DNA from 4 places in the Alcanivorax sediminis genome. Region 1 is predicted to be linked to each of the others. Evidence: predicted binding sites of a transcription regulator. Region 1 holds the regulator's gene; each other region holds the start of a gene.
The links. The regulator PhoB, encoded in region 1, activates phosphate uptake and scavenging genes when phosphate is short. The targets are predictions, from matches to a motif close to TGTCATANNNNTGTCANA.

Region 1 (7,862 bases):
ACCGATCCGCTCTATCTGGATGTGGTGTTGCGCCCGCAGGAGAGTCTCACGGTGCCGATCAAGAAAGGCTATGGCAGTTTCCTGTACGTGTTTGAAGGCGCGATGCAGGTGGCGGGTGAAACGGTGTCCTGTGACCATCTGGCGACACTCACTGACGGTGAAGCCGTCACCGTGCAGGCTGGCAAAGACGGTGCACGGTTGCTGTTGCTGGCGGGTAAGCCTCTGGGCGAACCCATAGCGCAATACGGCCCCTTTGTGATGAACACCCAGGATGAGATCAATCAGGCCCTGAGTGATTATCGCAACGGGACACTGACGGCAGAACCGTCACTACTCTAAAGAGAAAGTAACGCCCCGGTTGATCCGGGGCGTTACGGTTAGCGAGAGGCAATCACCCACACGGCGTGCACAATGCCAGGCAGGTAGCCGAACAGGGTTAAAACGATGTTAATCCAGAAATGCTTGCCCAGCCCTTCCTGTAGAAAAACGCCCAACGGTGGCAGGAGGATGGCAATAAGAATGCGTAACAGATCCATGAACTGATTTCCTTTATTGTCTTGTCATAGTGAAAAGCCGTGACCCGAAAAAGGCCCCTCGCCCAGTCTTTACAAGATAAACATGGTTGCCCGGCAGTGTCAGCGCCAGGACGTAAAAAATGCCAGGGGATTTGCAAAAAGTGTTGGCTACGTCGGTAGGCGGCGCAACGTTGGATTGATTTCTGAAATGAGGTGTTCATCTCATGCGCTAACGGGCGTACCGTGGCAAACGAAAGAACCGATAACCCCAGGTGCAGGAGTGATTGCATGAATGTGTTAGCGTTTTCAGGGTCTCTCAGACAGGCATCGTTCAATTCAGGACTGATTCGCGCGGCGAAAGAACTGGCCCCGGAAGGAGTAAGGGTTGAACAGGCCGACATTTCAGCAGTGCCGCTTTATAACGGCGATGAAGATGGTAACAACAAGCCTGCTGCGGTTGCTCATCTGGCACAGAAAATCATCAAGGCGGATGCTTTGCTATTCGCTACCCCGGAATACAATTATTCCATTCCAGGTGTGTTGAAGAATGCCATTGATTGGTTATCCCGGGTCGAGGGCAGTATCTTTGCCGGCAAGCCGGCTGCGATCATGGGAGCGTCCATGGGCGGGATGGGAACCAGCCGAAGCCAGTATCACCTGCGTCAGGTACTGGTGTATCTGGATGTACATCCGCTCAACAAGCCGGAAGTGTTTGTGTCGGCAGCGCATCAGAAGTGCGATGAAAGCGGTAATCTCACTGATGAGAAAACCCGTGAAATGATTGCCAAACAACTCCAGGCATTGAAAGAGTGGCACGACACCTTGAAGGGTTAGCGTAAGATAAGGCGCGGGTTGTGAGGTACGAGTTTCAAGTTTGGAAAGGCAAAAGATCAAGAGGAAACCCTTTCGGTTATAGCCGGACCGGGTTTTGCTCTTCGAAACTCGAAACTCGAAACTCGAAACTCGAAACTCGAAACTCGAAACTCGAAACTCGCGATTGTCTCGCGTGCAGCGTCCTGCTCACAACTGGCTCGTGCGCTCGATCCAGATGTCCAGTAAAGGCGCGGGTTCGCTAAGGAAGTTGTCGAGCAATGTTTCGGGGTCCTGCTGAACCCGCAGCAAGTCACGATGCTGCTGGCGCAGTAGTCCTTGCTCTACCGTATGATCCAGAAACTGGATCAGGTGATCGTAATAGCCATCAATGTTCAAAAGGCCGACAGGCTTGTTATGAAAGCCCAGCTGAGCCCAGGTGAGAATCTCGAACAGTTCCTCGAAAGTGCCCATGCCGCCGGGCAAGGCAATAAATCCATCGGACTGATCTGCCATGGCGGCCTTGCGTTCATGCATTGAATCAACCACCTGCAACTCGGTCAGGTGATCGTTGCCGATTTCCCGGCGCATCAGTGCCTGCGGCATGATGCCAATCACGCTCCCTCCGCGCTCCATCACGGCGCTGGCCAGCGCCCCCATGATGCCGATGCTGGCGCCGCCATAGACCAGCTCCAGGCCGCGCGATACCAGCGCGTCAGCCAGCTTATCTGCAGCGGCAAGATAGGCATCCCCCTTGCCGGAACTGGAACCGCAATACACACAGATTTTTTTCATGGATTTCTCTGCCATTGATGCGATTAGACAGCGCAGAAAGCGAGTGTCGAGTGACGAGTTTCGAAAGGCAAACCCGATTTTGATTTTCGCAACTCGCAACTCGCAACTCGCAACTCGTTGCTTGGAATCGTATTGATTGTGGCGCTAACACTGATGCTCGCAGGAGAAAGGCATCCTGCGTACAGGGCGTGTTATCCCGCCACCGCCGTGGGCTTGTTGACCAGTCGATCAATGGGGAAGTGGCAGGTAAAGGTGCTGCCCTGTCCCAGCTGGCTCTTGATTTCGAGTCGCCCACCGTGGCGAATCATGACGTGCTTGACGATGGCCAATCCAAGACCGGTGCCGCCGGTCTGGGTGACGCGGCTGTTATCGGGTCGGTAAAAGCGTTCAGTGAGACGGGGGATGTGGGCCGGGTCTATACCCAGACCATTGTCTGTCACCGACAGATGTGCGCCCTTGTCATCCTGCCACCAGTTGATCCTGATGTGGCCGTTGGCGGGAGTGTACTTGACGGCATTGGTAATCAGGTTGCCGAATGCACTTTCCAGTTCTGCAGGGTTGGCGACCAGGCGAGCATCATCGGGTACCTCCAGTTCGATGACGTGCTGTTTGTCTGCACTGATGGCCAGCGCATTTTCCCGCATGCGGTTGAGCATGCCATGCACGGCCACGGCCTGGCGGTCATTGTCGGCATCGGTGTTTTCCAGTCGGGACAGTAGCAACAGGTCGGTCACCAGGGCTTCCATCCGATTGGACTGGCTTTCCATCTGGGACAGCGCCCGGCGTAAACGCGCCTGCTCTTCGGGAACGGTATCCAGCAATGTTTCCAGATAACCCTTCAGCACCGTGAGCGGGGTTTTCAGTTCGTGACTTACATTGGCGACGAAATCTTTTCGCATCTGTTCGAGGTGATGCAGACGGGTCACATCCCGGGCCATGATGAGTTGTTCGCCTACGCCAAATTCCGTGACCCGGAATTGCAGAATACGGTTGTCATCTACCGGAGAGGGGATTTCCAGCGGTTCCTTGAAATCACCTTCGTGCAGGTAATCAGTGAAACGCGGGTGGCGGACCAGGTTCGTCAGTGGTTGGCCCAGATCCTGGCCTGCATTGAAGCCCATGTAGCGTTCGGCAGAAAGGTTCCAGTACTCGAGATAGCCGTGTTGATCAATCAGGATGACCACGTCTTCCAGGGCATTAACCGATTGCTGGGCTCGATGAATGATGCCCTGAAGGGTTTCCTGCGCGCGGCGTTCCTTCTGAAAGAGATGTTCCAGGCGAGTGTAGAACTCCCCCCACAGGCCGATACTGTCCGGTGGCTCGGTGTGGTCATCGCGCACTAGCCAGCTATACAGGGCGAACAGCTGGCGGGTACTCCAGAAAATATAACCCACCAGGCCCGCCAGCAACGGCCAGATATGGCCGACGGCAAGGGCCGCAACGGCGGCCAGTGTGATAAGGCCGGCAATGCGGTTAACTTCTTTGGCCAGACTGGCTTTCATGCTGTCGAGTTGCCCTTTTCGGGAATCATCGGGGTACGGCGAACAAGCTGCACCCTATCACATTTTCCACTTCAGGACGCCTTGGCCGCCTTCACTGAAAAACGGTACCCGGTGCCACGTACTGTCTGGATAAAACGATCAAAACCAAAGGGGGCCAGGGCCTTGCGCAGGCGGCGGATATGGACGTCGATGGTGCGGTCTTCCACATACACATTGGCACCCCAGACCTGGTCCAGCAGCTGGGTGCGGGAATAGGCGCGCTCCTGATGGCTCATGAAGAATTCCAGCAGGCGGTATTCGGTGGGCCCCATGTCGACAGGCTCGTCATTGGCGCTAATGCGGTGGCTCACGGGGTCGAGGCACAGCCCTTCTACCTCGATGGCTTTTTCGGCCGCAGCGCTGGAAACGCGGCGCAGCACTGCCTTGATACGGGAGATCAGTTCGCGGGTAGAAAAAGGCTTGGTGATATAGTCGTCCGCACCCACGTCCAGCCCCTGCACCTTGTTATCTTCTTCGCTCTTGGCGGTGAGCATGATGATGGGGATTTCGTTGGTGGTCTCGTCGCGCTTGAGGCGGCGGGCCAGCTCGATGCCGGTGACGGAGGGCAACATCCAGTCCAGCAAAACCAGATCCGGGCGTTCGTCCACGATGATCTCGTGGCCGCGCTGGGCGTTTTCGGCTTCCAGAACGTCAAAGTCGGCCAATTCCAGGGCGACGGCGACCATCTCGCGGATAGCGGGCTCGTCATCAACAATCAATATGCGGTTTCGGGACATGGCGTACCTTTCCTTGCCTGTCTGTGATTTGACCCTATTAGATTGCTCTTTTATGACATCAGTATGACAAGTTGGGCTGGATTTGGGGGAAATGCAAGAGTAGTGACAAGCTTCAAGCTGCAAGCTACAACGCGGATCGATTGCGGAGCCACCCGAAGACTTCGGGGGCCGCGTTTCCAGGTCCGAGTGGGTAAGCAGTGGGCTGGACTTGAAGCCGTAAGGTTTGATCAGCCATTAATCGCGGGTACGGCATGGCAGAACCTGAAACCCTGACCCGCGTTGTAGCTTGTAGCTTGTAGCTTGTTGCTTGAAGCTTGCTACTCAAAAGTACTGGAAATACAACCCCACAAACACGCACGCCCCGCTCCAGTGATTGTTCAGGAAAGCGTGGAAACTGGGCCAGCGTTCCCGGTAACGGATCAGGGTATGCTGATAAATAAAGGTCAGCGACATGGCGGCGATGCCGGCATACCAGGGCCAGGTAAACTCCAGCCGCTGACCGACCATGATCAGTGCCAGCAACGTGAGTCCCTGCAACACCCCGATCATCAGCCGGTCGGCATCGCCAAACAGGATGGCGGTACTCTTGATGCCCATCTTCAGATCATCCTCCCGGTCGCACATGGCGTACTGGGTGTCATAGGCGACAGTCCACACCACATTGGCCACATACAGTAGCCAGGCGATTTCCGGTACTTCGCCGGTTTCCGCAGCAAAGGCCATGGGAATGGCCCAGCTGAACGCAGCACCCAAAAACAGCTGCGGCATGAAAGTGAAGCGTTTGGTGAACGGGTAAAGCACCGCCAGACCCAAACCGCCGAATGACAGCCAGAAGGTCAGCTCATTCAGGAACAGCACCAGCACAAAGGCCAGCAGGCCCAGCCCGGCAAACAGGGCCAGTGCTTTTTTGCTGCTGATCGCCTCGGTGGCCAACGGCCGCCCCTTGGTGCGCTCGACGCCGCCGTCAAAATCCCGGTCGGCAAAATCATTAATGACGCAACCGGCGGCGCGCATGATCACAACACCGAGAAAGAAAATGACGATGGTCTTCAGGCTTGGCGCGCCCTCCCCGGCAATCCACACCGCCCAGAGAGTTGGCCACAGCAGCAGCAAGGTGCCAATGGGGCGATCCAGGCGCATCAATTGCAGGTATGGCCATAGGGCAGGATAGCGGCGTTCAACGAAGGCAAACATGGGACATCCGGTTGTCAGGGCGGGGATAAGTTTCAAGTGACAAGATGCAAGTTGCAAGGAGACAGTTTCGAGTTACGAGAAGCGAGTTTCGAAAATCAAAACCCCGGCCCGCTTGCGGGGTTGTTGCCTTTCGCAACTCGAAACTCGTTACTCGCCATCATCGGTAATGCTGATCAGGCAGATGCGTGGTCCGCGCCTTGCAGCTTGAAGCTTGTCGCTTGCACCTCCGTTCCTACCTTCTCCCACAACGCCGGCAGGAAATACTCCGCCACCAGCAATGGCGCGCCGCGTTTGATAAAGCGTGACTGGCGGCCCCAGCACACCGGGTGGCCGTGACCAGGGGATGCCAGCCGGGCCCAGACCTGATCACGCTGGCAAAGCGGCCGTTTGTAGAGCTCCAGCCCCAGGGAGCGACTGCCCATGTGGCCCAGGGAGCGATTGGCGCCGCGCAGGCTGGTGATGGGCAGGATACTGCGGGCAGCGACCACGGGCGTATCATCCAGCATCAGGGTGACTTCGCGGATCAGTGCAGCCTGGCGGTCCGGTAGCCCCAGAAGCAGCCTTTCCTCAAGGGCGGGCACGGCCATGGCGTGAAAGCCCGGAATGACCCGAAACTGGCCATGACGCTTCAGACGCAGGGTCAGGGAATCGGGGTCAGCCATCCAGTCGCGGATCTGCACAGGCATCACCAGCTGTTCCAGCGGGCGCCAGTGGCTGTCAGGATGCAGGGGGGCAGGCAGCATGAATGTCTCTACAGATCAGAAAACGCAGGCGGCAGGACTATGGCCCATGGCGGCAGTCAGGGCAAGTGGAGCCCGGTCAGATGCCCGCAGCGTCTGAATATGACAGTGCCCACTGTCATTGATTTTTGGGGCTGGCACCGATAGGTTAGGCTCCCCCGAGAAACGCCCTGTATGCGCCATTGTGAGTGTGCGCTTACTATTAATTGATGAGGTTCACCATGAAGAAGTGGGAATGTGTTGTTTGTGGTTTCATTTATGACGAAGCCGAAGGCCTGCCGGAAGAAGGCATTGCCCCGGGTACCGCCTGGGATGAGGTGCCGGAAGACTGGGTATGCCCCGACTGCGGCGTCGGCAAGGAAGACTTCGAAATGGTGGAAATCTGATTCCGGACAGCATTGTCCGGGATTTGCCCCGCAGTGGATGCGGGGCTCCATTGACTTCCGCGCCACGCTGACAGGCCTGGCCCACAGCACCTCTGCCCATCCATCGCACTTTAAGGATCATCCATGAACCCAGTCGTCATCATCGGTACCGGTCTGGCCGGCTTCAATACCGTCAAGGAATTCCGCAAGCTGGACAAGGAAACGCCCATCGTCATGCTCACCGCAGACGACGGTCGCAACTATTCCAAGCCCATGCTGTCTGCCGGTTTTACCAAGGAGAAGACCGCGGATGATCTGTGCATGGCCACGCCGGAAAAGGTGGCAGAGCAGTTCAACGTGGAAGTCCGTACCGGCATCCATGTGGCGGGCATCGATACCGCTGCCAAGCGCGTACTGCTGCCGGATGCGCACCTGGATTACAGCAAGCTGGTGTTGGCCCTGGGTGCCGATACCTGGACGCCGCCGCTGGAAGGCGATGCGGTTGGCAAGGTGTTTTCTGTCAATGATCTGATGGACTACGCCAAATTCCGCGCGGCGCTGGAAGGCAAGAAGAAGGTCACTATTCTCGGCGGTGGTTTGATTGGCTGTGAGTTTGCCAACGATCTGTCCAATGGCGGTTATGAGGTCGCGCTGGTTGAGCCCATGGGGCGCTGTCTACCGCTGCTGTTACCAGAGGCCGCGTCAGAAGCGGTGGGCAACGGCCTGGCGGAACTGGGTGTGTCTTTCCACTTTGGTCCGCTGGCCAAGGCGGTACACCACGGTGAGGGCGAGACCCTGGTGACCGAGCTGTCCGATGGCAGTGAAATCGAATCCGATGTGGTGCTGTCAGCTATTGGTCTGCGTCCGCGTATCAGCATGGCGCAGGAAGCGGGTCTGGAAACCAACCGTGGCATTATCACGGACAAGACCCTGCGAACCAGTGCCGAAGACGTTTATGCGCTGGGCGACTGCGCGGAAGTGGAAGGCCACGTGCTGCCTTATGTGCTGCCGTTGATGGCGTCTGCCCGTGCCCTTGCCAAGACGCTGTCTGGTGAAACCACTGAGGTCAGCTATGGCGTGATGCCGGTGACCATCAAGACCCCGGCCTGCCCGGTGGTGGTGTGCCCGGCGCCCCATGGCAGCGAAGGCGAGTGGGAAATCGACG
Region 2 (7,862 bases), 540 kb from region 1:
AGTCTTTCAGCCCTGCTGCATCCAGTGGGAGTAGGTGCCGGCCAGGTGTACGCCCTGCTGAAGAGTGATGACAAGCTGGATCGCCTGACCAAGCTCAGGCCCGGCGAGCAACTCGAGGTACTGGTTACAGACGATGGTGCCCTGCGTGGCGTGCGCTACAACCCCAGCAAGGTGGAAACCCTGACCGCCAAACTGACCGGAGCAGGCTGGACCGTTCGACTCAGCCAGCGTGAGTACCAGAAGCAAACTCGCTTTGCCCAGGCCGAAATCACCGACTCACTCTTCCTGGCCGGTGCAGCAGCAGGCATCAGTGACCGTCTCACCATGCAACTGGCCGAGCTGTTTGCCTGGGATATCGACTTTGTGCTGGACATCCGCAAGGGCGACCGCTTCCGGATACTCTATGAAGAGCTCTACCTGGACGGTGAAAAGGTGGGCGAAGGCGACATCCTGATGGCGGAATTCTGGAACCAGGACCGCCACCTGTCTGCGTTCCGCTATGAAACCCTGTCTGGTGACGTGGAATACCTGGATATCAAGGGCGATTCCATGCGCAAGGCATTCATTCGCACCCCGGTGGCCTTTGCCCGCATTAGTTCCCGTTTTAATCTGGGACGCAGACACCCCGTCCTGAATACCATCCGCGCCCACAAGGGCACTGACTATGCCGCCCCCAGAGGCACCCCGATTCGCGCAGCGGGAGACGGCAAGGTGATCTTTGCCGGGGTGAAGGGCGGCTACGGCAATGTTGTGATCATCAAGCATGGCCAGATCTACACCACCCTGTATGCACATATGCGCAATTTCGCAAAGGGAATCAGGGTCGGAAAACGTGTAAAGCAATCACAAACTATCGGCTATGTGGGCACATCCGGATTATCCACCGGGCCACATCTGCACTATGAATTCCGCATCAATGGCGTGCATCGCAACCCACAGACCGTCCCTTTGCCCAAGGCGCGCGGCATCAATGACAACGAGCGATCCGAATTCCTGATCGCCGCCAACCGGCTCAAGGCACAGATGACCCTGTTTGCTGAAGCCGCCACACTGGCCAGCAGCGATGCCTTCTGATCTCTATATCGGACTGATGACCGGCACCAGCGTCGACGGTATCGACGCGGTGCTGGTCGACGTTGGCAGCGATCATTTTTCCCTGGTTGCCACTCATAGCCACGCTCTCCCCGAAGCACTTTCCAAAGACATCCTGACCCTTTGCCAACCCGGCGAGAGTGAACTGGATGCAGCCGGCAAAGTCAGCCGACAACTCGGACGCATTTATGCGGAAGCCTGTGGCGAACTGCTGGCAAAAACCAACACCGAAGCGCACCTGGTCACGGCCATCGGCTGCCACGGCCAGACTGTGCGCCACCGCCCCGGCCCGGACGGGTTCAGTGTGCAGCTGGGCTGCCCGGATACCCTGGCTTGTGCCACCGGGATCCCGGTGGTCAGCAACTTTCGCAACAAGGACATGGTGCTGGGCGGCCAGGGCGCGCCGCTGGTGCCACCCTTCCACCTGCGTTTATTTGGGGCGGCAGGCGAACGGCGAGCCGTCGTCAACATCGGCGGCATGGCCAATGCCTCCCTGCTGGACGGGGACACGCTGGTTGGCGGGTTTGATACCGGCCCGGGCAATGTGCTGATGGATCTCTGGACCCAACTGCATCGTGGCGACAACTACGATGCCAATGGCGCCTGGGCTGCCAGCGGCAAGATCAACAAGCCATTACTCAAGCGCCTGCTTCGCGACCCCTATTTCCAGCAGCCCCCCCCAAAAAGCACCGGCCGGGAACGTTTCAACCGACAGTGGCTCACCCAGCACCTCAAGGAAGATCTGCCGGCGGAAAACCTGCAGGCTACCCTGGCAGAACTGACGGCTCGGAGCATCGCCGACAGCTTGACCGGGTTCCAGCCACAGCGGATTCTGGTGTGCGGCGGTGGCGCTCATAACACCTACCTTCTCGGGCGATTGCAGGACTGTTGCGACGTCCCTGTGGAAAGTACGGAGCTGGCCGGGTTACACCCGGACTGGGTGGAGGCCGCCGCCTTTGCCTGGCTGGCCTGGGCGCGTTGGGAGGAAAAACCCGGGAATGCCCCCGTGGTTACCGGGGCAGCAAGGGAAGCGATTCTGGGACAGGTCACACTGCCATAAGAGCAGCTGCGAGCTACGAGCTACGAGCCTTCAGGCGTGAACCAGGGATTGCGTCAACGGACAAACTCATGAGCCGCACCTCGGCGCTGCTTCAGCATCGCGCGGATGCGACGCATCGCAACGAATCTTTCTCCGGCTTTTCCTGCGCCTCGTAGCTCCCAGCTCGTGGCCAGCTCCTCAAACCAGCCAGAGGCCAATCATGGCGCAGCTAAAACCCAAGGTCGCGCCCGCAAGAATGTCTGACGGGTAGTGAACCCCGAGCAGCACTCTGGACAAGCCCACCATCACTGCCAGCCCGAGGGCCAACGCCATTACCGGCGGATAGAAGACAGACAACAGGGAAGCCATGACGAACGCCGCGGCGGTATGCCCCGAGGGGAAACTGAAGCGGTCGGCAGGCTGAATGAACGCGGACAGGCTTTCCAGCGCGTCCGCTGGCCGCGGTCGCTGAATCAGGTGCTTAAGCCCCACGAACAGTGGCACTTCAAGGGCGTACGCAGCCATGGCTGTGAGCGCAAACAAGCTGCCGCCCTCCTTGTCGAACCACCAGATCAACAGCGTTAACGCCACATAGAAGGGGCCGTCGCCAAGCCGGGACACCTGTCGTGCCAAACGCGCACGGCGCGCGGCCTGCGGCTGCTGAAGCAGCCAGCACATGGCCCGGGTATCCGCGGCGGTCATTTTCTGAAATGTCGGTTTTGTCGTCATCATGGGTCTAGTGTCCACCCTGAAAACGACGAAATGTTGATCAATTGATTAAGGTTTTATGACAAAAGGAGGCAATGCACGCACAACGCTATACGACGCCCTGCGGGCGCACGCCAAAAACAAGAAAGCGCCATAGGCGCCTTCTTGGCTCGCGCGTGGTGCGTGTTGCGTTATCAGACCGAGAAGGAGGAACCACAGCCGCAGGTGGTGGCGGCATTGGGGTTGCTGACCACGAAGCGCGAGCCCATCAGACCCTGCTCATAATCCACTTGTGAGCCGTCCAGGTACTGAATGCTCATGGCGTCCACCAGCAAGGTGACCCCGTCCTTTTCAACGATGGTGTCATCGTCGTTGACGGCTTCGTCAAAGGTAAAGCCGTAGGAAAAACCGGCACAGCCGCCCCCGGTGATATACACCCGTAGTTTGAGTTCGGGATTACCTTCGTCATCACGCAGCTCCTTGACCTTGGCTGCGGCGGCGTCAGTGAATGATATCGGGGCTTGCTCGGTCATAGGCTCGCTAAGGCTGTAAAGACAGAAAACCCGCGGCCCTGTTCGGGCAGCGGGTTATCTATGTTCCAGTACCCGACTAAAACAGTCAAGAATTATCCGCGGCCACCTGCTTGCCAGCATCCGCCTTTTCGCCTTTCTTTTCCGGGGCCGGCAAGTTGCGACGCTCGTCATCAAGACGTACCAGCTTGCCATTAACCCGAGCCCCCATGACCATCTCGATCATCAGGTAATAAACATTACCTTCCACGGAGGCCTTCTCCGCCAGCTCCAGGTTTTCGGTGGCGTGCACATCGCCTTCAACCCGACCATTGATAACCACCTGGGGAACCTGAATCTCGCCTTTGACCGTGCCGGTCTCACCGATAATCAGCCGCCCGCCTTCCTTGCCCACACTGATATTGCCTTCCACGGTGCCCTGGACATGCAGGCCGCCGGTGAACTCAAGATCCCCTTTAACGGTTGCACTGGGGGCGATCAGGGTATGGTTCCGGTAATCCTGTTGCGCAGCTCCACCACTGTTAGCTGCATTTTTCTTGTCTCGGCCTAGCACGCGTCTCTCCTACTGCCACTTAAAAGTTTTCTGTGTTTTATAACTGTTTCTGCCGTCGCTCTCAGCATCCACATCCAGCGCGGTAATCTCTACCCCTTCCGGCAGTTGAAAGCGCCCATTCAGCTCTTGAAAATAGCGAAATCGGAAGCGTGTCTCACTTCCATCATCCAACCAGTCATCTCCGGTCAGCTTGATCGCGGCGCCATCGCGACTCCCGCGCAGCACAAGATCAATGTCACCAGACAGATAATTACGGTTATCGCCGGACTGCACCAGCACCACTTTGTAACTGTACTGGCCTTCCTTCTCCGTGGGCTGAAGGGTCAATTTCTCGATTTGCATGCCGCGCTCGGTGCCACCGGGCGCCATCACGTTCTTGTAGAAGGCCACCGCCTCCTCAAGCTCGGCAGCCTGATCACGCAGCCCCTTGATCTCCTGACGCAGGTTTTCCCGGGCCTGCTGGGTCACTTCAGTATCCGTGCGGTACAGCGCCAACTCGTTACGAGCCGCCTCCAGCTCCCGGGAGGCACTCTTGAGTTCGGCTCGCAGGCGACGGTTGGTCTCCGAGGTATCCAGCGCACCGCTGTTACCTGTCCACAATCCGCCAAAGAACAACAGCAGCGCCGCCACGATGGCGCTGACAACCAGAATACGGCGGCGCTTCTTCTGCTGGGACGGGCTCACCGGCACCAGCATCACATCATCAATACCCGCGCGGCTTTTCGGTTTCTTCGCCATGATCAGGGTGCCAGCGGGACAACAGACAGCCCCGCATCCTCATTCAGTCCGAACATGATATTCATGGCCTGCACCGCCTGACCTGAGGCACCTTTGACCAGGTTATCGATCACCGAAAGCACCACGATGACATTCTCGCCACGGGGCTGGTGCAGGGCGATGCGGCAGGTATTCGCACCTTTCACGAAACGCGTTTCCGGGTGACTGCCAAGCGGCATCACATCGACAAAAGGCTCGTTGGCATAACGGGCCTCATAGGCGGCCTGCACTTCTTCCAGAGAAGGGGCCCCTTCCACCAGCTGACCATAAAGGGTGGAGTGAATACCGCGAATCATGGGGATCAGGTGCGGCACAAAGGTTGCCTTGACGGGACCGCCAGCGATATCCGCCAGACCCTGCTCGATTTCCGGCAGATGACGGTGCCCACTGGCGCCGTACGCCTTGTAGCTTTCGCCGGCCTCCGCCAGCAACATGGCCACCTTGGCCCCTTTTCCGGCTCCGCTGGCACCGCTGGCCGAGTTGGCAATCAGCTGGTCCGGCTTGATCCAGCCGTTTTCCAGCAACGGCAGATAACCCAACTGGATAGACGTGGGGTAGCAACCGGCACAAGCCACCAGCCGCGCATCACGCATTTTTTCCCGATTCACTTCCGGCAGGCCGTACACCGCTTCCGCCAGCAGCTCCGGGCAGGCATGGGGCTCACCGTACCATTCGCTCCACAGCTCATGATCACGCAACCGGAAATCGGCAGACAGGTCCACCACGCGCACACCCGCCTCCATCAGTTCAGGCATCATGCGCATGGCCACGTTGTGCGGGGTCGCAAAGAACACCACATCGCATTGGGCAAGACGCGCCACATCCGGTTCAGAGAACACCAGATCCGTGCGACCACGCAACGAGGGGAACATGTCAGCCACCGCCGTGCCGGCATCGCCACGGGAGGTGATCACCTCCAGCTCAGCCTGGGGATGGTTGACCAGCAGGCGCAGCAGCTCGACCCCGGTATAACCGGTACCGCCAACCACCCCTACCTTGAGGACAGACCCCGTTGCCATATCGCTTACTCCAACCAGTTAACTTCTTCGCCGCACAGGCGGGCCACGCATGATAGGCGGCGCACCGTACTTGCAGCAACTAATGGGCATGCCAAATCACCTAGCCCGGTAGCTTGCGCTCGCTTTCATCACTGCCCGTTTCTGTCGGCGCCTCATCCGCGCGGGGCTTTTCCAGCGCCATGCCCTGTCCATCAGCCATGCGCTCGGCAAGGGTATCGTACAGGGGGCGTGCCCATACCAGCTTGGCTACCGCCGCCGACAGGAACGCTCCCGCCATCAGAGGCAACAGAATATCGTGTCGGTTCCCGGTCAGCTCCATCACGATCACAAAAGACGTGATCGGACGCTGAATCACGGCCGCCAGGAAGGCCGCCATGGCCACCAGCGTCAGCCCCACCAGTGACACGTCCGGGAAAAAACCACCCACCAGATTGCCGAACCCTGCACCCGCTGCGAGGCTGGGTGAAAACAGCCCGCCGGGGATACCCGTAAAGTAGGACACCAGTGTGGCCGACATCTTGGCCAGCGCAAAACTCCAGTTTCCCGGGTGCTCCCCATCCAGCAGGGTGCTGGCTTGCTCGTAGCCACTCCCGTAGGTCGCGCCACCAGTGACCAGCCCGAGGAACACCAGCACCAGGGAGCACATCAATACGACCCGGTACGGGTGAGCCTTGGCGAAGGGCGACAGGAACTGGCTGCCACGAATCAACAAGCGACTGAACAGACCGCCAAAGAGGCCACAGACCAGCGCCGTTACCCCAATGGCAGCCCAGTCGCTGGTGATATCGAGGCTGCCTCCAGGGTGACCGAAGAAGCTGTAATGGCCCATGATCATCAACACCACCACCCCAGAAAGAATGATGGCCAGAATCAGGGTACCGCTGGTGCGCTGCTCGAACGAGCCAGACAGCTCTTCAATGGCAAATACAATCCCTGCCAACGGCGCATTGAAGGCCGCCGACACGCCAGCGGCGCCCCCGGCCACAATCAGTGAGTTATCCACGTATTTCTGGTTGAGCCTGCCGACCTGCCCCACCGAATACATGATGGCTGCCCCCATATGCACACTGGGCCCTTCACGGCCGATACTGGCGCCACACAGCAACCCGAGGCAGGTGAGCACAAACTTGCCCAGAATCACCCGCAAAGAAAGAAAGGTGGGCCGCAACCAGTGATAACGCTGCTTGAGCACCACCAATACCTGGGGAATACCACTGCCCTGAGACTCGGTGCCCAGCTGACGCATCAGCCACACAATCAACAGCATGCCTAGCGGAGTCACCAGAACAGGCAGATAAGGGGAGCGCTCATGGAGCTGCACAAAGGTGTGAGAGGCAAGCTCTGCCACCCAGGCAAACGCGACCACCACCAGCCCGACCAGAATGGCGCCAGTCCAGAACACCATGCGCAGTTTCCAGTCCTGCCAGGAGCCCAGCTGCCTGCGGCTGACACGCCGGGTGCGAAACAGGTAGTAACGCATCAATCGACGATGACGGGGCCGCTTGTTCACAGGAGTCCTTGAGAATTCGAAAACGGGAAACGGAAGGCGGTATAGTGTACGCCCACTGAACCGCCACTTCTATTCCACAACTACACCCATAACGACAGCCACAACCACAGGATCAGCCCATGCAGTTCGCTCTCGACCACTTTCTCTGGATCAAGGCCATCCACCTGATTGCCGTTATCTGCTGGTTTGCCGGCATCTTCTATCTGCCGCGCCTCTTCGTGTACCACGCCATGGCAGAAGACCAGATCAGCAAAGACCGCTTCAAGATCATGGAGCGCAAGCTGTATCGCGGCATCATGAACCCCAGCATGATCGTGACGGTGGTGCTGGGCCTGTGGATGTTCATGGCCAACATGGAAGCCTACAAGGGCAGCGGCTGGATGCACGCCAAGCTGGCGCTGGTGTTCCTGCTGATCGGCTACCATCATGTCTGTCTGGCCTACATGAAAAAGTTCGCCAACGATGCCAACACCAAAAGCGACAAGTTTTACAGGATCTTCAACGAGATTCCTGTATTCATGCTGGTGGCGATCGTTATCCTCGTCATCGTTCGTCCATTTTGATGACCCCTGAAGCCTGACGCCAAACGCCGGACGACTAACCGGCAGCTGCGTCAGGTCTTGGGTGTCCTGAT
Region 3 (7,862 bases), 410 kb from region 1:
CAGTGCCACGGCCACCGGGAAGGGCTCGCCGGGACGCTGCTGTTGCCACTCCTGGAAATCCAGTGCGCCGCCACGGTGGCTGAGCCAGCGCATGATCAGTTTGTTGCGGCCAATGAGCTGCTGACGGTAAATGCCCAGGTTCTGGCGTTCCTTGTTGGGCCCGCGGGTGATGACCAGCGGCCAGGTCACCAGCGGACCGGCGTCGCCGGGCCAGCAGGTCTGGATTGGCAGCTTGTACAGATCGACTTCGTCACCCTCGAGAATTTTCTCCTGGCAGGGGCCCTTGCTGGAAACCTTGGGGGACATGCTCAGTACCTTGCGAAATACCGGTAGCTTCTCCCACGCATCCCGGAATCCCTTCGGGGGCTCTGGTTCTTTCAGAAACGCCAGCAGCTCCCCCAGCTCGCGAAGCTCTTCTACGGATTCGCGGCCCATCCCCAACGCCACCCGGCGCTCAGTACCAAACAGGTTGCCCAGCACCGGAGTGCCGAAACCCACAGGGTTCTCGAACAGTAGCGCGGGCCCGCCAGCCCGCAAGGTGCGGTCACAGATTTCGGTCATTTCCAGATTCGGATCCACCGGCACGGTGATGCGCTTGAGCTCGCCAAGCTGTTCCAGTTGGGTGATGAAGTCTCGCAGGTCGCGGTATTTCATGGCGTTCCTTGTGATTCGGGTAACCGGAAAGGTTGTGCGGCGAGTATAGCAGGATGAATGCTTGACGCTTGATGCTCGACGCAAGGCGCAAAAAAACAACACAAAAGCCGCAAGAAGCTTGAGGCGGAGAGAATGAACGGGGTGTGATTATTGGCGTCGGGCGTTAAAAGCACAAAACCCCGCCGAAGCGGGGTTTTGCGTGTTGCGTGAAGCATGCCGTGTGAGGCGTCTACTACTTCCGCTTCATGGAGTCGAAGAACTCCAGGTTTGTCTTGGTCTGCTTCATGCGGTCGATGAGGAACTCCATGGCGCCGATTTCGTCCATGGGGTGCAGGACCTTGCGCAGGATCCACATCTTCTGCAGTTCGTCTTCGCTCACCAGACGCTCTTCGCGGCGGGTGCCGGACTTGCGGATATTCATGGCCGGGAACACGCGCTTCTCTGCCACCTTGCGGTCCAGATGCAGTTCCATGTTGCCGGTACCCTTGAATTCCTCGTAGATCACTTCGTCCATTTTGGAGCCGGTATCCACCAGGGCGGTCGCGAGGATGGTAAGGCTGCCGCCTTCCTCAATGTTCCGCGCTGCGCCGAAGAAACGCTTGGGTTTCTCCAGGGCGTGGGCGTCTACACCCCCGGTGAGAACCTTGCCGGAGCTGGGCTGGACGGTGTTGTAGGCGCGAGCCAGACGGGTGATGGAATCCAGCAGAATCACCACGTCCTGCTTGTGCTCAACCAGTCGTTTGGCTTTCTCGATCACCATCTCGGCCACCTGAACGTGACGGGCCGGCGGCTCGTCGAAGGTGGACGCCACCACTTCACCGCGCACGGTCCGTGACATTTCGGTCACTTCTTCCGGACGCTCATCGATGAGCAGCACGATCATGTGGGTTTCGGGATTGTTGCGGGCGATGGACTGGGCGATGTTCTGGAGGAGCATGGTCTTACCGGCTTTTGGCGGAGCGACGATCAGGCCGCGCTGCCCTTTGCCGATCGGGGCCACCAGATCAATCACCCGGGTGGTGATGTCTTCGGTGGAGCCGTTACCGATCTCCATGACCAGACGCTCGGTGGGGAACAGCGGCGTCAGGTTTTCAAACAGGATCTTGTTCTTGGCGTTTTCCGGCTTGTCGAAATTGATCTCGTTGACCTTGAGCATGGCGAAGTAGCGCTCGCCATCCTTCGGGGGCCGGATCTTGCCGGAAATGGTATCGCCGGTGCGCAAGTTGAAACGGCGAATCTGGCTCGGGGAGACATAGATATCGTCCGGGCCTGCCAGATAGGAACCTTCGGCGGAACGAAGGAAGCCGAAGCCGTCCTGCAGGATCTCCAGTACGCCGTCTCCGTAAATATCGGAGCCATTTTTGGCGGCGCGTTTGAGAATGGAAAAGATGACGTCCTGCTTGCGGGTTCTTGCCAGGTTCTCGAGGCCGAGTTCCTTGGCAATGTTCAGAAGTTCTCCAATCGGCTTCTGCTTCAGTTCAGAAAGATTCATTGGCGTATGTTTTGGTTTGAATGAATTGAGGGGATGCACCGCCTGCGGCGCTACAGTTGTTTTGATAATCCGGTTTTTTCGGAGTCTGGCCCGGCAAGCCTAAAAGGGGGCCACAGGAATAAAGGGTAACCAGAGGTTCCGAAGGACTAACTAAAAGGGAGTGCTTGTAAGGAGGTTCCTTAAAGCTGTTCTGGAATCTACCACTATGGGGAAGGGCTGTCTATAGGAGGGAGGGTTGTAATGCCCCGGCCGGATGGCCGGGGCGTTACAGAGTGTTTCCGGACTTACAGGGTGCTGTCCAGGAATGCGCTCAACTGGCTCTTGGACAGCGCGCCCACCTTGGTGGCTTCCACGTTACCGTTCTTGAATACGCTCAGGGTGGGAATGCCACGAACACCATACTTCTTCGGGGTTTCCGGGTTGTCGTCGATGTTGATCTTGGCAATGGTCAGGCGGCCTTCGTATTCGCCAGCCAGCTGCTCCAGGATCGGCGCGACCATTTTGCAGGGACCACACCAGGGTGCCCAGTAGTCTACCAGCACCGGGCCGTCTGCATTGATGACCTGGGCTTCAAAGTCCGCGTCGGTCACATTGATAATCTCGCCGCTCATCGATTTCTCCTGATATAAAGGGATTGGCTGCCCCGCTGGGGGCGAGGAACCTTAAAGGCTCCCATCGCACTGGGCAATAATATCAGGTTGCAGGCACTCCTTTTCAAGCGAGGGAATCAATTATCGTCACTGGATTTGCCTATGACGGCCAGGCAACGGCAAAGTAAAACCCTGTGTATTCCCGGGCGCTGACATCCTAACGCCATGATTTCAGGGTACTATCGGCCTATTCGCAGAAGGAGCAGGCATGCAGCACGGCGAACATCTGGCCGCCATTGATCTGGGGTCTAACAGCTTTCATATGGTCGTTGCACGGCAGGCACAGGGTGAAATCCAGCTTTTGGATGCCTTGTCGGAGAAGGTGCAGCTGGGGGCCGGGCTCGACAAGGAAAACCGTCTTGACGAAGAAACCCAGACTCGCGCGCTGGAGTGTCTGGGGCGGTTTGCCCAGCGGATTGCCGGCATTCCCCGTGGCAGTGTGCGGGTGGTGGGGACCAACACCCTGCGTCAGGCGCGCAATGCCAGAGTGTTTATTGCCCGGGCCGAAGCGGTGCTGGGGCACGATATCGAAATTGTGGCCGGTCGCGAGGAAGCGCGCCTGATCTACTTGGGCGTCGCGCATACCCTGGCGGACGATGCCGGGCAGCGGCTGGTGGTGGATATTGGCGGCGGCTCCACCGAACTGATCATCGGTGAGCGTTTCGAACCGGCGGAAACCGAATCCCTGCACATGGGGTGTGTGAGTTTTGCCCAGCGTTTCTTTGCCGAGGGGAATATCACCGAGAAAGCGTTTGATAAGGCCGTCACTGCGGCCCGTCAGGAAGTGCTCTCCATCCATGCCAACTACCGCCGTATTGGCTGGCAACAGAGTGTTGGCGCCTCCGGCACCATCAAGGCCATTAGCCAGGTTTGCGTGGAGCAGGGTTGGTGCGACAGCGGCGTGACGCTGGAAGGACTCAAGAAAGCCCGCAAGCGGGTGATCAAGGCAGGCAGTGCCGACAAGCTCGACCTCAAGGGGCTGCGTGAGGACCGTCAGGCCATCTTCCCCTCCGGACTGGCCATTCTCTATGGCATTTTCGAGCAGTTGGGCATTGGGCAGATGGAGGTGTCATCCGGCGCTCTGCGAGAAGGGTTACTCTACGATTTGCTCGGCCGCTTCGGCCATGAAGACGTGCGCGACCGCAGCATTCAATCGCTGATGAATCGTCATCATGTGGAACGCAGTCAGGCAGAGCGGGTCTGCGAGACAGCGATGGCATTGTTCAGACAGGTCGCGGCGGACTGGCTGCTGGATGATGAGCCCATGGAGGACACCCTGCGCTGGGGGGCACTGCTGCATGAGCTTGGGCTCGCCGTGTCCCACAGCCAGTTCCACAAGCATGGCGCTTACCTGATTACCAACTCCGATCTGGCTGGCTTTTCCCGTCAGGAACAGCAGGCCGTGGCGATACTGGTGCGAGGCCATCGCCGCAAGATTCCACAGTCTGCCCTGGATGAATTGCCGGAAGATGAGCGCGAGCCGTTGCTGCGACTGTGTCTGGTGCTGCGAATTGCCACACGCCTGCATCACGCCCGATGCGATGAAGCAACCCCCGGCATGAACCTCAAGGTGAAGGGCAATACCCTGACGCTGACATTTCCGGAGGGCTGGCTGGACGAGCACCCGCTGACCCTGGCTGATCTTGAACAGGAGCAGGATTATTTTCAGGCAGCGGGTTGTGAGCTGATCCTGAAATGAATGGATGCTCGGGGCCGGACACCAGCAGAGCAGGCTGTGCTTCTGGGGGTTGCTGTCAGTGGCCCGGTCCCTCGCGGGTTATCCCACGTTAGTATCCAGCAGGCACTGCTGGGCCATGAACACCTCTTCTCCATCGGCCGGTTGGGCGCGGGTGTAGGTGCCATCGGACTGCAATAGCCAGGCGCGGCTGTTGTCTCTCAGATAGTAATTCAGTCCTTCTTCCAGCACCTGAGCCTTCAGCGTGGGATTGGTGATCGGGAAGCAGGTCTCGACCCGGTTGAACAGGTTGCGTTCCATCCAGTCGGCGCTGGAGCAATACACCAGATCGTCGCCGCCATGATGGAAGTGATAAATGCGGGTGTGCTCCAGAAAACGACCGACAATGGAGCGTACCCGGATGGTGTCAGAAATGCCGGCAATACCCGGCTTGAGGCAGCAGATGCCACGCACGATCAGATCAATTTCCACACCCGCCTGACTGGCTCTGTACAGCGCCTGGATGATTTTTTCTTCGGTCAGGGAATTGAATTTGGCGATGATGTGCGCCGGCCTTCCTGCCTGGGCTTCCGCGGTCTCAAATTCAATCCATTCGATCAGCGACGGATGCAGGGTAAAGGGCGAGTGCTTGAGTTGCTTCAGTCGCGCGGCCTTGCCCATGCCGGTGAGCTCCTGAAAGATCTTGTGCACGTCCTGGCCCACCGCCTTGTCCGCGGTCATCAGGCCGTAGTCGGTGTACAGCTTGGTGGTTCTGGTGTGGTAATTACCGGTGCCGAGATGCACATAGCGCTTGATGCCCTCGCCGTCACGACGGACGACCAGCAGCATCTTGGCGTGGGTCTTGTAGCCCACCACCCCGTACACCACGATGGCGCCCGCCTCTTGCAGGCGACGGGCCCCTTCGATGTTGGACTCCTCATCGAAACGCGCACGCAATTCCACGATGGCGGTGACCTCCTTGCCGTTTCGCGCCGCGGTTTCCAGATGGTCGAGAATCTCTGACTTGGTACCTGTGCGGTAAAGTGTTTGCTTGATGGCCAGCACCTTGGGGTCGCGGGCGGCTTCGGCCAGCAGGCTGACTACCGGCTGGAATGACTGAAACGGGTGGTGCAGCAGAATGTCTTCCTGATCGATGGCATCAAAAATCGACTCGGCCTTTTTCACCGCAGGGTGAAGCTTTGGCGTGAACGGTGGATAGTGCAGGCGAGGACGATTAACGCTGGTGAACATGCGCGCCAGATTCACCGGGCCATTCACTTCATAAAGATCCTGTTCGGTGAGCTCAAACTGTTCCAGCAGGTAATGCATAAGGTGGCGTGGGCAGTTGTCAGCCACTTCCAGCCGCACCTCGTCGCCGTAACGGCGTGAGAGCAGCTGCCCCTTCAGGGCGCTGGCCAGATCTTCCACTTCTTCATCCACTTCCAGATCCGCATTCCGGGTTACCCGGAACTGGAAACAGCCGGTGGCTTTCATGCCCGGGAACAGGTCTGAGACATGGGCGTGAATCATGGACGACAGAAATACAAAGTTGTCATCGCCGTCACCACTGATTTCGTCGGGAATACGAATCAGGCGGGGCAGGGAGCGGGGAGCCGGCACAATGGCAAGCCCTGTGGAGCGGCCAAAGGCGTCCTTGCCGTCCAGAGGAACGATAAAATTCAGGCTCTTGTTGACCAGCCGTGGAAACGGGTGGGAGGGGTCCAGTGCGATGGGTGTAAGCACCGGATACACCTGCTCGCGAAAGTACTTTTTTACCCACTCGGACTGGGCCTCAGTCCAGTCTTCCCGACGCAGGAAGTCCACACCTTCCTCACGCAGTGCCGGCAACAGAATGTTGTTGAGGATGTGATACTGACGATCCACGGCTTCGTGGGTGATGCGACTGATTTCGGTCAGCAGTTCTTCTGCGAGCATACCGTCCGGGCCAGGTTGCCCGGTGCCCGCTTCGAGCTTGTTTTTCAGCCCTGCCACGCGAATTTCGAAAAACTCGTCCATGTTGCTGGAAAAAATCAGCAGGAAATTCAGTCGCTCCATGAGCGGATGGTTCTCATCCATGGCCTGCTCCAGCACTCGCAGGTTGAACTGCAGCAGACTCAATTCCCGGTTGAAAAAATAGTCCGGGTGGTTGAGATCAATGGCGCTGTGTTCACTGGCGATATCGTTCATGGAGCCTTCCTGAGCAAGGGTGATCGAGCTTCCTATTCAATGACATTTATATGACACGGCAATGACAGGGAACAGTCCTGTGTACAGTTTTCAGGCTAGACCTCAACGGGCGCTCTGGAAAGAGGCAGGCAGATAAGCGGAGTTGATTTTTCTTGTTAAGTGTAAATACACTTAACTGATGGGTGGGCCTCCCTGTGAAGTGAGGTCGCAGACTTTAAAGTGTGTATACACTATGAGGAAATAGAGATGAAACTCTTTCAGCTGTTAATGGCGCTGTTCAGTCGCCTTCTGCCCGGCAGGGCCAGTGATCTGGCGTTACGTTTGATGACGGGACCACGGTTGCCGCAGGCCTGGAGGGGCCGATCCGAGTTTGCGCCGGACAGCCAGCTGCCGGTGGGTGAGCGCGCGCGCCTGAATATCTGGTTGGGTGGTCCACAGCGAGTCTTGCTGGTCCATGGCTGGTCCGGGCACTGGACTCAGTTCGAGGCGATGATGAAGGCGCTGGGCCGTGAATCGTTCTCTTTTTATGCCCTGCAGATGCCGGGCCATGGCGAAGAGCCGGATGGCGCCAGTGATGTGGGTGAATTCATCACCACTCTACGTCTGGCGCTGGAGGTGATCGGTGAGCCGGTGGATGTACTAATCGGCCATTCCATGGGGGCTTCGGCTGCCGCCTTTGTACTGGCCGAGCGAGGCGATATTGCTCGCACGGTACTGGTCGCGCCGCCCACAGACTTCCGCGGTGTGGTGGGGCGGATGGCCAGTGCCCTGAAATTCGGTGGCCGGGCCCGACAGCAGCTGCTCGATAAAATGGCTGCCCGGGTGGGGATCGGTTACGACGCGCTGGACATCGCCCGACGCGGCTCGCTGATCAGTGCTCGAACGTTGCTGGTGCATGATACTGGTGACAGGGAGGTTCCGTTCACGGATTCGCTGCGGCTGCATCAGGCGATGCCCTCGGCCACCCTGCACCAGACCGTTGGCAAGGGACATCGGCGGGTGCTGACCGACAAGGCGGTGCTGGGACTGGTCGCTGGCTTTGCCCGGGAAGGGGTCTTGTCTGTGCCCGTCCCAGAAGGTGATCTGGCTAGAGTTCCTGCTTGACCTTGTGGCTGAAGCGGCGCAATTCCGAGGCAATCTGTTGCCAGCTCTGCTTGCCCACCAGTGACTCGAACTGATCCTGCGCTGCTTGCCAGCCTACCAG
Region 4 (7,862 bases), 670 kb from region 1:
GTCGGTGTGCTCTTTCAGGCGAAAAATCGCCGGACCCTTTGCGGTTTCGTAGGCTCGCACCCCTTCAAAGACACCCATACCGTAGTGAAGAGTGTGAGTGAGGACGTGAACCTTGGCTTCTTCCCAGGGAACCAGCTCGCCGTCCAGCCAGATAAAACCGTCTCTAACAGCCATCGACATGGCAATGTGTCTCCAACGCTAAGGACCTTCGAGCACCCGCTCTACAGGTCGAACCAATGCTTCCAGATCGCTCGAACGCCTTCCCGCAAATCACGGAACTGGGTGTCGTCGACAATGGATTTCTCTTTGCGCAATGAAGCGCGATGGGCCGCGGACCGGTAAGCGAGGTACGCTTCCCGTAACAGGCCGGCGTCCTGCGCCGACATAATGTCCAGTGCAGCCAGGGTTTCCAGCAGCCGCACATTATCGGTGAAGCGGGTCAGTTCACCGTGGGAGGAGGCCCATCTCAGAACCCCGTATTGCACCATAAATTCGATATCAACGATACCACCGGGATCCTGCTTCAGGTGGAATTGCTCACCTGTTTTGTCACCCAGATGCTCTACCATCTTGCTGCGCATGGCCAGCACGTCATCGCGCAGCTTCTGCTGGTCACGCTCGGCACACAGAACCTTGTGGCGGATCTCGTCAAAGCGTTGACGTGAACGACTGCAACCGGCCACCACTCGGGCACGCACCAGAGCCTGGTGTTCCCAGGTCCAGGCATCATTGAGCTGGTATTTCTCGAACGCATCCATGGAGCTCACCAGCAAACCGGCACTGCCGGACGGACGCAGGCGGGTGTCCACCTCGTACAACTGGCCGCTCATGGTGCGGGTAGAAAGAATATGAACAATGCGCTGGCCAAGACGGGCATAGAACTGCTCGTTGGACACCGATTTCTCACCATCGGTCATGCCACCGCTGGCGGCGTCGTGCAGGAACACCAGATCCAGATCGGAGTTGTGTCCCAGCTCAATGCCCCCCAGCTTGCCGTAGCCCACCACCACAAAGTCCGGGTTGCAGGGCTGGCCATTATCTCGCGACGGACGCCCATGGCGTTCCACCAGTGGCTCCCAGGCCAGCATGACCACCTGATGCAGAATGCTTTCTGCCAGCCAGGTCAGGTAATCGCTCACTTTCATCAGCGGCAGCACCTCGGTCACTTCCGAGGCCGCCACCCGCAACAGATGCGCCTGCTTGAAATTCCGCAGCACCTCCATTTGTTGCTCCAGGTCGTCTTCCGCGACCCGCAGCAACTGCTGGCGCAACTCATCATCCAGCTCCGCCAGCTCTGGCGGCGAATACAGCGTGCGCACATCCAGCAGCTCATCCAGCAGCACCGGATGCAGCGCCAGGCGTTCAGCGATCCAGGGGCTGGCACCGGATAACTTGACCAGCTGGGTCAGCGCACCCGGGTTTTCCACCAACAACGCGATATAAGCACTGCGGCGCAGCACGGCTTCGACAAAATTGAGCAGCCGCACGGCCGTGGTTTCGCCATGCCCCTGGTAACCCAGCGCTTCCAGCATCAGCGGCATCAACCGGTCCAGCCGCTCACGGCCAATGGCCTGCATGTTTTCGACGGCACGACTTTCACGGAAGGCATTCAGCCGGGCATAAACCGAATCCGCATCCTGCACACCGATGGCCTGCAGCTGCGCGGCGGCCGCGCTGTCGTCCAACTCGCCCAGCCACAGATCCAGCAGTTCCTGATCGGCGCCCTGGGCCGCATCCGTTTCCTGCTCGGGATCGGCAATGACCTGACTAAAATGATGGCGGACATTTTCCCGGTAACGGCGCAACTTGCGTTCGAAAGCGGCCCGTTCGGAAAAGCCCATGGCGAAGGTCAGTCGCTGCCAGCCCAGCTGGTCGTCTGGTAGACGCTGGGTTTGGCGATCCCCCACGCCCTGCAAGCGGTGTTCGACATCACGCAGGAACAGATAGGCATCAGTGAGTTCATCGGCCACATCTTCAGGAAGCAGCTCCTGCTCCACCAACAAGGGCAAGACCTTGATCAGGTTCGGTTCGCGCAGCGCCGGCAGCTGGCCGCCACGAATCAGCTGGAACGCCTGAACGATAAATTCCACTTCACGGATGCCGCCAGCGCCCAGCTTCACGTCGGCCTGCATGCCCTTGCGGTTCACTTCGCGTTCAATCAGGGCCTTCATTTCCCGCAGGGACTGGAAGGCGCCGTAATCAATATAACGGCGATACACAAACGGATTGAGCCGCTTGAGCAGGCGCGCCCCCGCCTTCAAGTCACCGGCCACCGGGCGCATCTTGATCAGCGCATAGCGCTCCCACTCGCGCCCCTGAGTCTCGTAATACCCTTCCATGGCATCAAAGCCGATGGCCAGCACGCCGCTCTTGCCCCAGGGCCGCAGACGCATGTCCACCCGGAACACAAAGCCGTCAGCGGTAGTCTGGTCCAGCACCTTGATCAACTGCTGGCCAAGGCGGACGAAAAACTGGTGATAGGTCAGCGCGCGACGATCTCCTTCCAGCTCCCCTTCATGCTCGTAGGCAAAGATCAGATCGATGTCTGACGACAGGTTCAATTCCCCCGCCCCCAGCTTGCCCATGGCCAGCACAACCAGGTGTACCGGCTTGCCATCCGGTCCGATGGGGGTGCCGCTACGTTCGCACGCCCAGCGATACAGCAGCGACAGGGATTCGTCGATCAGGGTGTCAGCCAGCAGGGAAAGATCCGCCACGGTACTGTGATAATCCCCCATACCGGCCAGATCCCGCCAGATGATCCGCACCATGTGACGATGGCGCAGGCGGCGTACTCGACGCTTCAGCTCATCCTCGCTGTCGCAATCCACCAGCCGCTCTCGCACTTGTTGATGCAGCGACTGCGCCTCGAGAGGCTGGCTCAGATCACTGTCGACCAGCCACTGCCCCAGCTCCGGATCACGCTGAAACTGCACGGCCACATAATCCGACCCAGCCCAGACACGGGGCAGGTCATCATGGAGCGCGGCAGGCATGGCATTGCCAGATTCAACGAAATGCTGCCAGTGCTGGCTGACCAGCACCGAAAGTTCGTCAGGGAGGGCGTGATATTGGGGTTCATTCATGGGGGGCTATTGTCGTATGCGACGGGACAAGCTACAAGCGGGAATAACAGGGGCCAGCCCCGATTCAAAGGGGCAGAGGGTGGAACACCCCTGCCCGAACCGGGCCATCCATTGACAGCGAGTCACGAGTAACGAGTTTCGAAAGGCAAAATCCCATCATGTTTCCCGGGACTCCTGGTTTTCGAAACTCGCTCCTCGCAACTCGCCCCTGGCCCCTGGCCCTACCCCAGCAGCAAATCCTGCGACGGCGTCACCCGCATCACTTCCTCGATGGTCGTCAGCCCCTTGGCCACTTTCATGGCACCACTGATACGCAGTGGCTTCATGCCGTTTTTGAGGGACTGCCGTGTCAGCACCTCCAGGTCCGCCCCTCGGGTAATCTGGTTCTTCAGGGCGCTGTTCAGCGGCATGGTTTCATACACCCCCATCCGGCCCAGGTAGCCGGTGCCACGGCACTCAAGGCATCCCACCGGCCGACAAATTTTCTCCGGCACCTTCATCTTGAAAGGGCGCACCAGCTCTTCCCAGGCATCCACATCCGGCGTCACCTCTTCCTTACAGCTGGGGCACAGGGTGCGCACCAGTCGCTGGGCCATCACTCCGATCACGGTGGCAGAAATCATGTAGGGCGCCACCCCCAAATCCACCAGGCGGGTAATAGAAGACGGCGCATCATTGGTATGCAGGGTAGAGAGCACAAGGTGACCTGTCAGGGCCGCCTGGATGGCCATTTCGGCGGTCTGCAGATCACGGATCTCACCAATCATGATGATGTCCGGATCCTGACGCAGCATCGCCTTCACCCCCTGGGCAAAGCTCACATCAATGTTGGCCTGCACCTGCATCTGGTTGAAGCTGGGCTCCACCATTTCAATGGGGTCTTCGATGGTGCAGACATTGACCTCGCTGGTGGCCAGCTGCTTGAGCGTGGAATACAGGGTAGTGGTCTTACCGGAACCGGTGGGGCCCGTCACAAAGATGATCCCGTGGGGGTTCTGGGTCATCTTCTGCCAGGCCTCATAGTCTTCCCGGGTGAAGCCCATCTGCTCGAAACTGCGCACCAGCACGTCCGGATCGAACACCCGCATCACCATCTTCTCACCGAAAGCGGTAGGCAGGGTGGAGATCCGCAACTCGATCTCATTCCCCTCCGGGGACTTGGTCTTGAGACGGCCATCCTGAGGCTTGCGCTTTTCTGCCACATTCAGGCGGCTGAGAATCTTCAAACGGCTGGTCACTGCCGCCATGATCGCCGCCGGCAGTTCGTACACATCATGCAAGACACCATCAATGCGGAAACGCATCTTGCCTGCGTCCCGCCGGGGTTCCAGATGAATATCACTGGCCCGCTGGGTGAAGGCGTACTGCAGAATCCAGTCCACAATGTTGACGATGTGCTGATCATCCGCATCGTGATGCCCCTTACCCACCTCCAGCAACTGCTCGAAGTTGGTGATCCCGGACATCTCCTGCCCGGTTTTGCCGGTGGCACCGGCAATGGAGCGGCTCAGGTTATAGAACTCGATGCGGTAGCGGCGCAGGTGCTCCGGGTTAGTGAGCACCACCTCCAGATCGCGGTCCCGCAACGTCTGCCGAAGGTGATCCATCCAGTCGTTAATGAACGGCTGATCGCACGCCACCACCACCCGGTCGCGATGCACCTCCACCGCCACAATGCCGTGGCGCTCGGCGAAGGCGTAGCTCATGACATTGGTCACTTGATCCACCTGCACCTTGAGGGGATCAATGTGATAAACCCGCATGTTCGCCCGCTGGCCCAACCAGTCGGTGAGGAACTCCACATCCAGAATCTGACGAGTATCGGAGCGATCGGCGAGCCGATATTTGGCCAGCACCTGAATGGGGTGCCAACTCAGCTCCTTCTTTTCCCTCGGCGTGGTGGAGATGACATTGAAATCTTCCTGACTGACCCGCCCCTCATCCAGCAGTTCGCGCATCAGCCAGCGCACATCAATCTGTAATCCATTGGGAATGGCGGGTTTGGCAGTGGCGTTCACTCTGACTCTCCGAATTCTGTTCAGGCCTGTTTCAATTGATTCCGGCCCTTATCGTTATATGGGGTTACTGTAACCCGAAGATCAAAACCCTGACAGCCCCGTCCGGTTTCACTATACTCGCGACCAATTTCATGACGCGCGTGTGACAAAGGTCCGCCGTGTCAGCGGATGGCACGCCATAGGCGTACCGGAAGCAACGTGGGAAACTAACAAGACCCTAACCTGGATCCGAGGCGCTTATGTCCTTAGGAAGCTCCATCGCTGGCCTGTTTGGCCGCTCCCCGATCAGACCCCTCCAGCAACACTACGATACCGTGCACGAGTGCGCCTGCAGTCTGGCCCAGTTCTTTGATGCCGTCATTGCCGGCGACTGGGACAAGGCTCGCACCCTGCGCAAACAGGTGGCCGAGCTGGAAAACCAGGCGGATGAACTCAAGAAAGAGTTCCGTCTCAACCTACCCAAGAGCCTGTTCCTGCCCATGCCCCGCACCGATCTGCTTGAGCTGATCAGTGTGCAGGACAAGGTAGCCAACAAGGCCAAGGACATCTCCGGCCTGATGCTGGGCCGCGAAATGTCGATCCCGGACCCCATCGCCGACGCCATGCGCAGTTATGTTCAAGGCGCCATCGATACTTCCGCCCAGGCCCAGAAAGCCATCAATGAGCTGGACGAATTAATCGAAACCGGCTTCAGCGGTCGCGAGATCCGCCTGGTGGAAGAGCTGATTGAAGAACTCGATCGCCTGGAGAGAGCCAATGACGAACAGCAGATCGCCATTCGCTCCACCCTTTTCAAACTGGAAAAAGACCTGTCCCCGGTGGACGTCATCTTCCTCTACAAGATCATCGAATGGGTAGGCGATCTGGCTGATCGCGCCCAGAAAGTAGGCGGCCGCCTGCAGATGTTGGTCGCACGCTAGGAGAGTTCTTATGGAGTGGATGCTAGAGCATACCTACTTGATGCTGCTGTTGGCCGGCGCCTTCGGCTTTCTGATGGCCTGGGGTGTTGGCGCCAACGACGTGGCCAATGCCATGGGCACCTCGGTGGGCGCCAAGGCCCTGACCGTGAAGCAGGCAGTCATCATCGCCATCATCTTTGAATTCTGCGGGGCCTACCTGGCCGGGGGCGAAGTGACCGCCACCATCCGTAAGGGCATCATCGATGCCGAAACCTTCTCCCATGCCCCCCAGTACTTGATCTACGGCATGATGTCCGCGCTGCTGGCAGCCGGCATCTGGCTGATGATCGCCTCCTGGTTCGGCTGGCCGGTGTCCACCACCCACTCCATCGTCGGTGCCATTGTCGGCTTTGCTGCCGTGGGCCTGGGTATGGAAGCGGTGCACTGGGACAAGGTCGGCTCCATCGTGGCCAGCTGGGTTACCTCTCCCTTATTGGCCGGCTTTATTTCCTTCGCGCTGATACGCAGCGTGCAGAAGCTGGTGCTCAACCACGACGACCCCTTCGAACGCGCCAAGAAGGTGGTGCCCTTCTACATGTTCCTGGTGGGCTTCGTGATCTCCATGGTCACCATGATCAAGGGCCTCAAGCACGTGGGCCTGCATCTCACCTTCATGCAGAGCTTTCTGCTCGCACTGGTGGGCGGCGCCATCGTCATGGCCGTGGGCACCGTTTTCCTCAGCCGCATCAAGCCGGATCCGGAAGCCGACAAGGACTTCCGCTTCAGCTCCGTGGAGCGCGTGTTCGCGGTACTGATGATCTTCACCGCCTGTGCCATGGCCTTCGCCCACGGCTCCAACGACGTGGCTAACGCCGTTGGCCCACTGGCCGCCATCAACAGCGTGCTGGTGTCCGGTGGTCAGGTTGGCGCCAAGGCAGCCATGCCCAGCTGGATCCTGCTGGTCGGCGCCATGGGTATCGTCTTTGGTCTCGCCATCTTCGGTGCCCGGGTGATGGCCACCGTCGGCAAGAAAATCACCGAGCTGACCCCGTCCCGAGGTTTCGCTGCCGAATTGGGCGCCGCCACCACCGTGGTACTGGCTTCCGGCACCGGCCTGCCGATCTCCACCACCCACACCCTGGTGGGCGCCATCCTTGGTGTGGGCATGGCGCGCGGCATCGGCTCACTGAACCTGCGCGTGATCGGCACCATCTTCACCTCCTGGATCGTCACCCTGCCCGCTGGGGCGCTGCTGTCCATCCTGTTCTTCTACTTCTTCAAGGGCCTGTTTGGCGCTTAAGGAGAGGTTGCACGCATCACGCAGCAAGCAACACGCTAACGCCGCCCTCCGGGCGGCGTTTTTGTTTGACGTAACTTCCGTCATCGCCATTGTGGGAGCTCTCTGTGCCCTTCAGGGTATGCCTGCAAGCGAAAAGACCAGTGACGAGGTACGAGTTTCGAGTTGCGAAAACCTGAAAGACAAAGCGAGGTTTTGCCTTTCGAAACTCGTTACTCGCAACTCGAAACTTGACTCCGGCCTTCTTGCGCCCATTCGCCTCCAGGCAGGTTCCACAGCGACTCCGTAGCCGACCGCTAGCGCACGCACGCCCCCACTGGCTATACTGGCCAATCAATCACTTACCCCGCACCTTCAGGGAAAACACCGTGTCCAGCACCACACCCGACAATCAGGTTCATTGGTTCCGTCACTCCTCGCCATATATCAATGCGCATCGTGGCCGAACCTTTGTGGTCATGCTGGCCGGTGAACTGCTGGATGGCCCTGCCCTGGCCACCCTGATTCATGACCTGGCCCTGCTCAACAGCCTTGGCATCAAGCTGGTGCTGGTCCATGGTGC

Region 2: a site for PhoB is predicted at 2,907-2,924, ahead of GFN93_RS00020 (phosphatase PAP2 family protein). Genes of this name have one in related genera too.
Region 3: a site for PhoB is predicted at 6,697-6,714, ahead of ppk1 (polyphosphate kinase 1). Genes of this name have one in related genera too.
Region 4: a site for PhoB is predicted at 5,235-5,252, ahead of GFN93_RS05470 (TIGR00153 family protein). Genes of this name have one in related genera too.

Annotation. Positions count from the first base shown of each region.
Region 1 covers NZ_WIRE01000001.1:542,999-550,860, reverse strand. The annotation lists gene GFN93_RS02325 (pirin family protein) at 1-339, shown strand, start outside; gene GFN93_RS02320 (YqaE/Pmp3 family membrane protein) at 378-536, opposite strand; gene GFN93_RS02315 (NADPH-dependent FMN reductase) at 804-1,349, shown strand; gene GFN93_RS02310 (LOG family protein) at 1,536-2,120, opposite strand; gene phoR (phosphate regulon sensor histidine kinase PhoR) at 2,312-3,622, opposite strand; gene phoB (phosphate regulon transcriptional regulator PhoB) at 3,694-4,398, opposite strand; gene ubiA (4-hydroxybenzoate octaprenyltransferase) at 4,720-5,592, opposite strand; gene GFN93_RS02290 (chorismate--pyruvate lyase family protein) at 5,766-6,335, opposite strand; gene rd (rubredoxin) at 6,554-6,718, shown strand; gene GFN93_RS02280 (NAD(P)/FAD-dependent oxidoreductase) at 6,842-7,862, shown strand, end outside.
Region 2 covers NZ_WIRE01000001.1:1,810-9,671, forward strand. The annotation lists gene GFN93_RS00010 (peptidoglycan DD-metalloendopeptidase family protein) at 1-1,074, shown strand, start outside; gene GFN93_RS00015 (anhydro-N-acetylmuramic acid kinase) at 1,064-2,152, shown strand; gene GFN93_RS00020 (phosphatase PAP2 family protein) at 2,330-2,863, opposite strand; gene erpA (iron-sulfur cluster insertion protein ErpA) at 3,034-3,372, opposite strand; gene GFN93_RS00030 (bactofilin family protein) at 3,458-3,922, opposite strand; gene GFN93_RS00035 (DUF6776 family protein) at 3,932-4,660, opposite strand; gene argC (N-acetyl-gamma-glutamyl-phosphate reductase) at 4,663-5,718, opposite strand; gene GFN93_RS00045 (chloride channel protein) at 5,819-7,228, opposite strand; gene hemJ (protoporphyrinogen oxidase HemJ) at 7,348-7,791, shown strand.
Region 3 covers NZ_WIRE01000001.1:134,536-142,397, reverse strand. The annotation lists gene ubiD (4-hydroxy-3-polyprenylbenzoate decarboxylase) at 1-654, opposite strand, end outside; gene rho (transcription termination factor Rho) at 887-2,146, opposite strand; gene trxA (thioredoxin TrxA) at 2,431-2,757, opposite strand; gene ppx (exopolyphosphatase) at 3,005-4,495, shown strand; gene ppk1 (polyphosphate kinase 1) at 4,574-6,658, opposite strand; gene GFN93_RS00595 (alpha/beta hydrolase) at 6,905-7,762, shown strand; gene GFN93_RS00590 (MarR family winged helix-turn-helix transcriptional regulator) at 7,746-7,862, opposite strand, start outside.
Region 4 covers NZ_WIRE01000001.1:1,211,395-1,219,256, reverse strand. The annotation lists gene GFN93_RS05485 (branched-chain amino acid transaminase) at 1-180, opposite strand, end outside; gene glnE (bifunctional [glutamate--ammonia ligase]-adenylyl-L-tyrosine phosphorylase/[glutamate--ammonia-ligase] adenylyltransferase) at 222-3,086, opposite strand; gene GFN93_RS05475 (GspE/PulE family protein) at 3,308-5,044, opposite strand; gene GFN93_RS05470 (TIGR00153 family protein) at 5,344-6,024, shown strand; gene GFN93_RS05465 (inorganic phosphate transporter) at 6,035-7,303, shown strand; gene argA (amino-acid N-acetyltransferase) at 7,669-7,862, shown strand, end outside.